Regions from separate parts of the Aeromonas sp. Marseille-Q7275 genome, predicted to be linked through region 2. Evidence: predicted binding sites of a transcription regulator. Region 2 holds the regulator's gene; the other holds the start of a gene.

Region 1 (3,406 bases), on a different contig from region 2:
GGATCATCAAAAAATGAATAGTGATGCCAATGTCGATCTGACAGAAATCGCCAAATTTGAAGCCATCGCCTCCCGCTGGTGGGACATGGAGGGCGAGTTCAAGCCCCTGCACCAGATCAACCCGGTGCGCCTTGACTGGATCACCGACAAGAGCGGCGGCCTGTTTGGCAAGCGCGTGCTCGACATCGGCTGCGGCGGCGGCATCCTCTCCGAGAGCATGGCCCGCCGGGGTGCTCGCGTGACCGGCATCGACATGGGCAAGGAGCCCCTCGGGGTCGCCCGCCTGCACGCCCTGGAGCAGGGTGTGGAGCTCGAGTATCGCCAGATCACCGCCGAAGCTCATGCCGCCGAGGCCCCCGGCCAGTACGACGTGGTCACCTGCATGGAGATGCTGGAGCACGTGCCGGATCCCGCCTCCGTGCTGCGCGCCATCGCCACCCTGGTGCGACCGGGGGGCAAGGTGTATGTCTCCACCATCAACCGCAACCCGAAAGCCTACCTGATGATGATCCTGGGGGCCGAGTACCTGCTGAAAATGGTGCCCAAGGGCACCCATGATCACAAAAAGTTCATCACCCCCGCCGAGCTGTGTCGAATGGGGGAAGCCGCGGGCCTGCTGGTGCGGGACATGAGCGGGGTGCACTACGCGCCGCTCTCCAACAGCTTCAAGCTCGGCAGGAACGTCGACGTCAACTACATGGTGGCCTTCGTGCGCCCGGAGTCAGTCTGATGAGCACCGACAAGGCGCCCCTGCGCTGCGTGCTGTTCGATCTGGACGGCACCCTGCTCGACACGGCCCCGGATCTCGGCGCCGCCGTCAACCATGTGCTGGTGAGCGAAGGCTTTGCCCCGCTGCCCGAGGCCATCATCCGCCAGACCACCTCCCACGGGGCCCTCGGGCTGCTCAAGGCGGGCCTGGGGGAGGATCTGCTGGAAGAGCTGGGGGCGACGCGCCTTCGCACCGCCCTGCTCGACCATTACGCCGCCAACCTCTGCGTCGGTACCCGTCCCTATGAAGGGATGCTGGATCTCATCGAATGGCTCGATGAGAAGAAGCTGCCCTGGGGCATAGTCACCAACAAGCCGGGCTTTCTCACCGAGCCGCTGCTGGCCGCCCTGCCCGAGCTTGCCAGCTGTGGCGTCACCGTCAGCGCCGACACCCTGCCGGTACGCAAGCCAGACCCGGCCCCCATGTTCTTTGCCTGCGAGCGGCTCGGGGTCGAGGCGAGCCACTGCCTTTATGTGGGGGACCATGTGCGCGACATCGAGGCGGGGCGCAACGCCGGCATGCGCACCGCGGTGGCGGGCTGGGGCTATCTGAGCGATGACGAGGATACCGCCGACTGGGGCGCCGACCTGCACTTTGATACGGTACAGGCCCTGCACCACTGGCTGCGCTACGAGCTGACCTGAGTCAGCCCTGTTCCGCATGACGTTATAGATGGATCATCCGGGCAGCTTTAACGCCAAATGGTTCCCAGATGAGCACGATGCTCACTCACCGGGCCGCACAATGGCAATGACAAGGGGCGCAGATGCGCCCCTTGTTTTGAGAGGATGACAAGTGCGCGCCTGCGGGGACAGGACAGCTTTTGACCCTGGCTGCACAAGGGATAACCAGGCTGAATTTGCTAGTAAAAACACCCCCTTTTCGCAAGCAAAAAAAGTTATTTAAATTTTCCATCTTCGATCATCGGACTTGCATTTGCCGGATCGGACGGATGAAAACCCACTCACTGTGAGCAGTCACTAACTCGAACCCGAACACCCACAATTTATCCACAGCTAATGCGTTATCCACAGATTGCAATGCCGTGCCGACCTCACTATCTTGTAGTTCGAATTTAAAATAACACTATATCTTGTGATTCATGGCGCACTTCGCCCCCAGGCCACCCTACAGAAGGGAACCCTGGATGCTGGGCGCCATGGTTTTTCGGGAATCAACTAAAGGTCATCAGCCAATGAACTTGTTTGTGACGAAGCGTAACGGCCACAAAGAACCCATCGATCTGGATAAAATTCACCGCGTGCTCGACTGGGCAGCCGAGAAGCTCGACAACGTGTCGGTCTCCCAGGTGGAGCTCAAGTCCCACATCCAGTTCTATGACGGTATCCGTACCGCCGACATCCACGAAACCGTCATCAAGGCCGCTGCTGACCTGATCTCCGAACAGAGCCCGGATTACCAGTACATGGCCGCCCGCCTGGCCATCTTCCACCTGCGCAAGAAGGCCTACGGCCAGTTCGAGCCGCCCCACCTCTACCAGCACGTCGCCCGTCTGGTGGACATGGGCAAGTACGACAAGCACCTGCTGACCGACTATACCCAGGCCGAATTCGAGGAGCTCAACGCCCACCTCGACCACTGGCGTGACATGGACTTCTCCTACGCGGCGGTCAAGCAGCTGGAAGGCAAGTACCTGGTGCAGAACCGCGTCACCGGCGAAATTTACGAGAGCCCGCAGTTCCTCTACATCCTGGTGGCGGCCTGCCTCTTCTCCAAGTATCCGAAAGATACCCGTCTGGACTACATCAAGCGTTTCTACGATGCGGTCTCGACCTTCAAGATCTCCCTGCCCACCCCCATCATGAGCGGCGTGCGCACCCCGACCCGTCAGTTCAGCTCCTGCGTGCTGATCGAGTGCGATGACAGCCTGGATTCCATCAATGCCACCGCCAGCGCCATCGTCCGTTATGTCTCCCAGCGCGCCGGCATCGGCATCAACGCCGGACGCATCCGTGGTCTGGGCAGCCCCATCCGTGGCGGCGAAGCCTTCCACACCGGCTGCATCCCCTTCTACAAGTACTTCCAGACTGCCGTGAAGTGCTGCTCCCAGGGCGGCGTGCGCGGCGGTGCCGCCACCCTCTTCTACCCCCTGTGGCACACCGAGGTGGAGAGCCTGCTGGTACTGAAGAACAACCGCGGCGTGGAAGAGAACCGGGTCCGTCATATGGACTACGGGGTGCAGATCAACAAGCTGATGTACCAGCGCCTCATCAAGGGCGGCGACATCACATTGTTCTCCCCGTCCGATGCACCTGGCCTGTACGACGCCTTCTTCGCGGATCAGGACAAGTTCGAGCAGCTCTACGTCAAGTACGAGCAGGATCCGTCCATTCGCAAGAAGACCCTCAAGGCGGTGGATCTCTTCTCCCTGATGATGCAGGAGCGCGCCGGCACCGGTCGCATCTACATCCAGAACGTGGATCACTGCAACACCCACAGCCCGTTCGATCCGGCCGTGGCCCCGGTGCGCCAGTCCAACCTCTGCCTCGAGATTGCGCTGCCCACCAAGCCGCTCAACAACGTGGATGACGAAGAGGGCGAGATCGCCCTGTGCACCCTGTCTGCCTTCAACCTGGGTGCCATCGAGAAGCTGGAAGACCTGGAAGAGATGGCAGA
Region 2 (3,406 bases):
GAACTGTTTGGTGCCACCTATGCCAACGTGCAGCCGCACTCCGGCTCCCAGGCCAACAGCGCCGTCTACATGGCCCTGCTGCAGCCGGGCGACACCGTGCTGGGCATGAACCTGGCCCACGGTGGTCACCTGACCCACGGCTCCCCGGTGAACTTCTCCGGCAAGCTGTACAACATCATCCCCTACGGCATCGATGAGTCCGGCAAGATCGACTATGACGAGATGGAACGTCTGGCGGTCGAGCACAAGCCGAAGATGATGATAGGTGGCTTCTCCGCCTACTCCGGCATCGTCGATTGGGCCCGCATGCGCGAGATCGCCGACAAGATCGGTGCTTACCTGTTCGTCGACATGGCCCACGTGGCCGGTCTGATTGCCGCTGGCGTCTACCCGAACCCGGTGCCCCACGCCCACGTGGTCACCTCCACCACCCACAAGACCCTGGCCGGTCCGCGCGGTGGTCTGATCCTCTCCGCCGCCGACGACGAAGATCTGTACAAGAAGCTGAACTCCGCCGTCTTCCCGGGTGGTCAGGGCGGCCCGCTGATGCACGTCATCGCCGGCAAGGCCGTGGCCTTCAAGGAAGCGCTGGAGCCCGAGTTCAAGACCTACCAGGCCCAGGTCGTCAAGAACGCCAAGGCTATGGCCGCTACCTTTATCGAGCGCGGTTACAAGATCGTCTCCGGCGGCACCGACAACCACCTGATGCTGGTTGACCTCATCGGCCGCGAGCTGACCGGTAAGGACGCCGACGCCGCACTGGGCAAGGCCAACATCACCGTCAACAAGAACTCGGTGCCGAACGACCCGCGCTCTCCGTTCGTCACCTCAGGTGTGCGGATCGGTACCCCGGCCATCACCCGCCGCGGTTTCAAGGAAGCCGAGTCCATCCAGTTGGCCAACTGGATCTGCGACGTGCTGGACAACCACGACAACGACGCCGTGCTGGCCACCGTTCGCGAGAAGGTGCTGGATATCTGCCGCCGTTTCCCGGTTTATGCCTGATCGGCCAGACAGCCTGGTTTGAGACCAATGCCACCTTAGGGTGGCATTGTTTTTTCTGGGCTTTTACCGGCTTTGGATGGCCGTGCTACACTGGCCGGCCAAGATCCTGACCCCGCGGGGCAGGTGCCTTTTCCGTTAACGCCGGAGGTCCGATGCATTGCCCTTTCTGTAGTGCGGTTGATACCAAGGTGATCGATTCCCGTCTGGTGGCAGAAGGCCATCAGGTGCGCCGCCGTCGTGAATGCCTGCTCTGCCACGAGCGCTTCACCACCTTCGAGATGGCCGAGCTGGTGATGCCCCGTGTCATCAAGTCCAACGGCTCCCGCGAGCCCTTCAATGAAGACAAGCTGCGGGCCGGCATACTGCGGGCCCTGGAGAAGCGGCCGGTGAGCATGGAGGCCATCGAAAAGGGGGTCAATCACATCAAGTCCCGGCTGCGTGCCACCGGCGAGCGCGAAGTCGCGTCCCAGCTGGTGGGCAACCTGGTGATGGATGAGCTCAAGAGCCTGGACAAGGTGGCCTATATCCGCTTCGCCTCCGTCTATCGCAGCTTCGAGGACATCCGCGAATTCGGTGAAGAGATCGCCAAGCTGGAGAAGTGAGGAGGGTCGGGTGAGCAAAGCAATATCCGCTTCACCCTCTCTACCTCAGGACTCGAGGACATCCGCCTTGTTTGTAACAAGAAGCGGTGAAGAGATCGCCAAGTTGGAGAAGTGAGGAGGGTCGGGTGAGCAAAGCAATATCCGCTTCACCCTTCTCTACCTCAGGACTCGAGGACATCCGCCTTGTTTGTAACAAGAAGCGGCGAAGAGATCGCCAAGCTGGAGAAATAAGCCAGCCATCCACGGATTGCGTTAGCACCCCTATTTTCTCGCGTTGAACGGGAGCCCAGATGTTTAGTCAAGATGATTACCAATGGATGAGCCGGGCCCTCGAACTGGCCCGTCGCGGCCGTTACACCACGGCCCCCAATCCCTGTGTGGGCGCCGTGCTGGTGAAGGCCGGCGTGGTGGTGGGGGAGGGTTGGCACCAGCGTGCCGGTGAACCCCATGCCGAGGTCTATGCCCTGCATGCCGCCGGGGAAGAGGCTCGTGGCGCCACCGCCTATGTGACCCTGGAGCCCTGCTCCCATCACGGTCGCACCCCTCCCTGTGCCGAGGCGCTGATCAAGGCCGGGGTGACCCGGGTGGTCGCCGCCATGGTGGATCCCAATCCCCAGGTGGGGGGGCGCGGCCTGCGCATGCTCTCCGAGGCGGGCATCAAGACCGACTTCGGCCTGCTCAGCGCCGAGGCCGAGGCCCTCAACCCCGGCTTCTTCAAGCGGATGCGCACCGCCTTCCCGCAGGTGACGGTCAAGCTCGGCGCCAGCCTCGACGGTCGCACCGCCATGGCGAGCGGCGAGAGCCAGTGGATCACCTCCCCGGAGGCGCGCCGGGACGTGCAGCGGCTGCGTGCCCGCCACGATGCGGTGCTCTCCAGCGCCGAGACGGTGCTGGCCGACGGCGCCTCCCTCAACGTGCGCTGGGACGAGCTGCCGGCCTCGGTCAAGGCCGTTTATCCCAAAGAGACCCTGCGCCAACCGCTGCGGGTCATCGTCGATTCCCAGAACCGGCTGACCCCGGACTTGCCCCTGTTCCAGAGCGAGAGCCCTGTGCTGCTGGCCCGTCATAAGGTCGACGGGGAGTGGCCTGCTTGGGTGCAGCAACTGACCCTGCCGCTGCTGGATGGCAAGCTGGATCTGGTGAGCCTCTTCATGCTGCTGGCCAAGCAGAACATCAACTCTGTGCTGGTGGAGGCGGGCCCCAGACTGTGCGGCGCCCTGCTGGCCAAGGGGCTGGTGGACGAGCTGGTGCTCTATCAGGCCCCCAAGCTGTTGGGGGATGAAGGGCGCGGCCTGTTCCACCTGCCGGAGTTGACCCGGCTGTTCCAGGCCCCCAAGCTTACTGTCAAGGATGTGCGTCTGGTGGGGCAGGACATTCGCATCACAGCGAAAATAGCCTGATTTATCAATGTTCAAGGGGGCAGTCACTGCCCCCGTCATCAGCAAGGTGATCTGCATGTTTACCGGAATTATCGAAGCCATGGGCACCCTGGCCGCCCTGCGCCGCCAAGGGGATGACATGGCCCTCACCGTCCACGCGCCGACCCTGGACTTTGGCGACGTCAAGCTGGGTGACTCCATCGCCACCAACGGCGTCTGCCTGACCGTGGTGGCCCTGGGGGACAAGAGCTACACCGCCGACGTCTCCCTTGAGACGCTCTCTCGCACCGGCTTTGCCGAGGCCAAGGTAGGGGATCCGGTGAACCTCGAGAAGGCGCTGATGCCCACCTCCCGCCTCGGTGGCCACCTGGTCTCGGGCCACGTGGATGGCATCGGCGAGGTGAAGAGCAAGTCCAACAG

What was found. The regulator NrdR, encoded in region 2, represses ribonucleotide reductase genes. The targets are predictions, from matches to a motif close to CACNNTATANNGTG.
Region 1: nrdA (class 1a ribonucleoside-diphosphate reductase subunit alpha) is a predicted target of NrdR. The motif match lies at 1,854-1,867, and genes of this name have one in related genera.

What each region holds. Positions count from the first base shown of each region.
Region 1 covers NZ_CBCPLW010000011.1:82,075-85,480, reverse strand. Annotated here, with positions in the region: gene ubiG (bifunctional 2-polyprenyl-6-hydroxyphenol methylase/3-demethylubiquinol 3-O-methyltransferase UbiG) at 14-730, shown strand; gene ACWPWQ_RS12230 (HAD family hydrolase) at 730-1,413, shown strand; gene nrdA (class 1a ribonucleoside-diphosphate reductase subunit alpha) at 1,965-3,406, shown strand, end outside.
Region 2 covers NZ_CBCPLW010000007.1:107,166-110,571, forward strand. Annotated here, with positions in the region: gene glyA (serine hydroxymethyltransferase) at 1-1,005, shown strand, start outside; gene nrdR (transcriptional regulator NrdR) at 1,158-1,607, shown strand; gene ribD (bifunctional diaminohydroxyphosphoribosylaminopyrimidine deaminase/5-amino-6-(5-phosphoribosylamino)uracil reductase RibD) at 1,898-3,007, shown strand; gene ACWPWQ_RS08785 (riboflavin synthase) at 3,063-3,406, shown strand, end outside.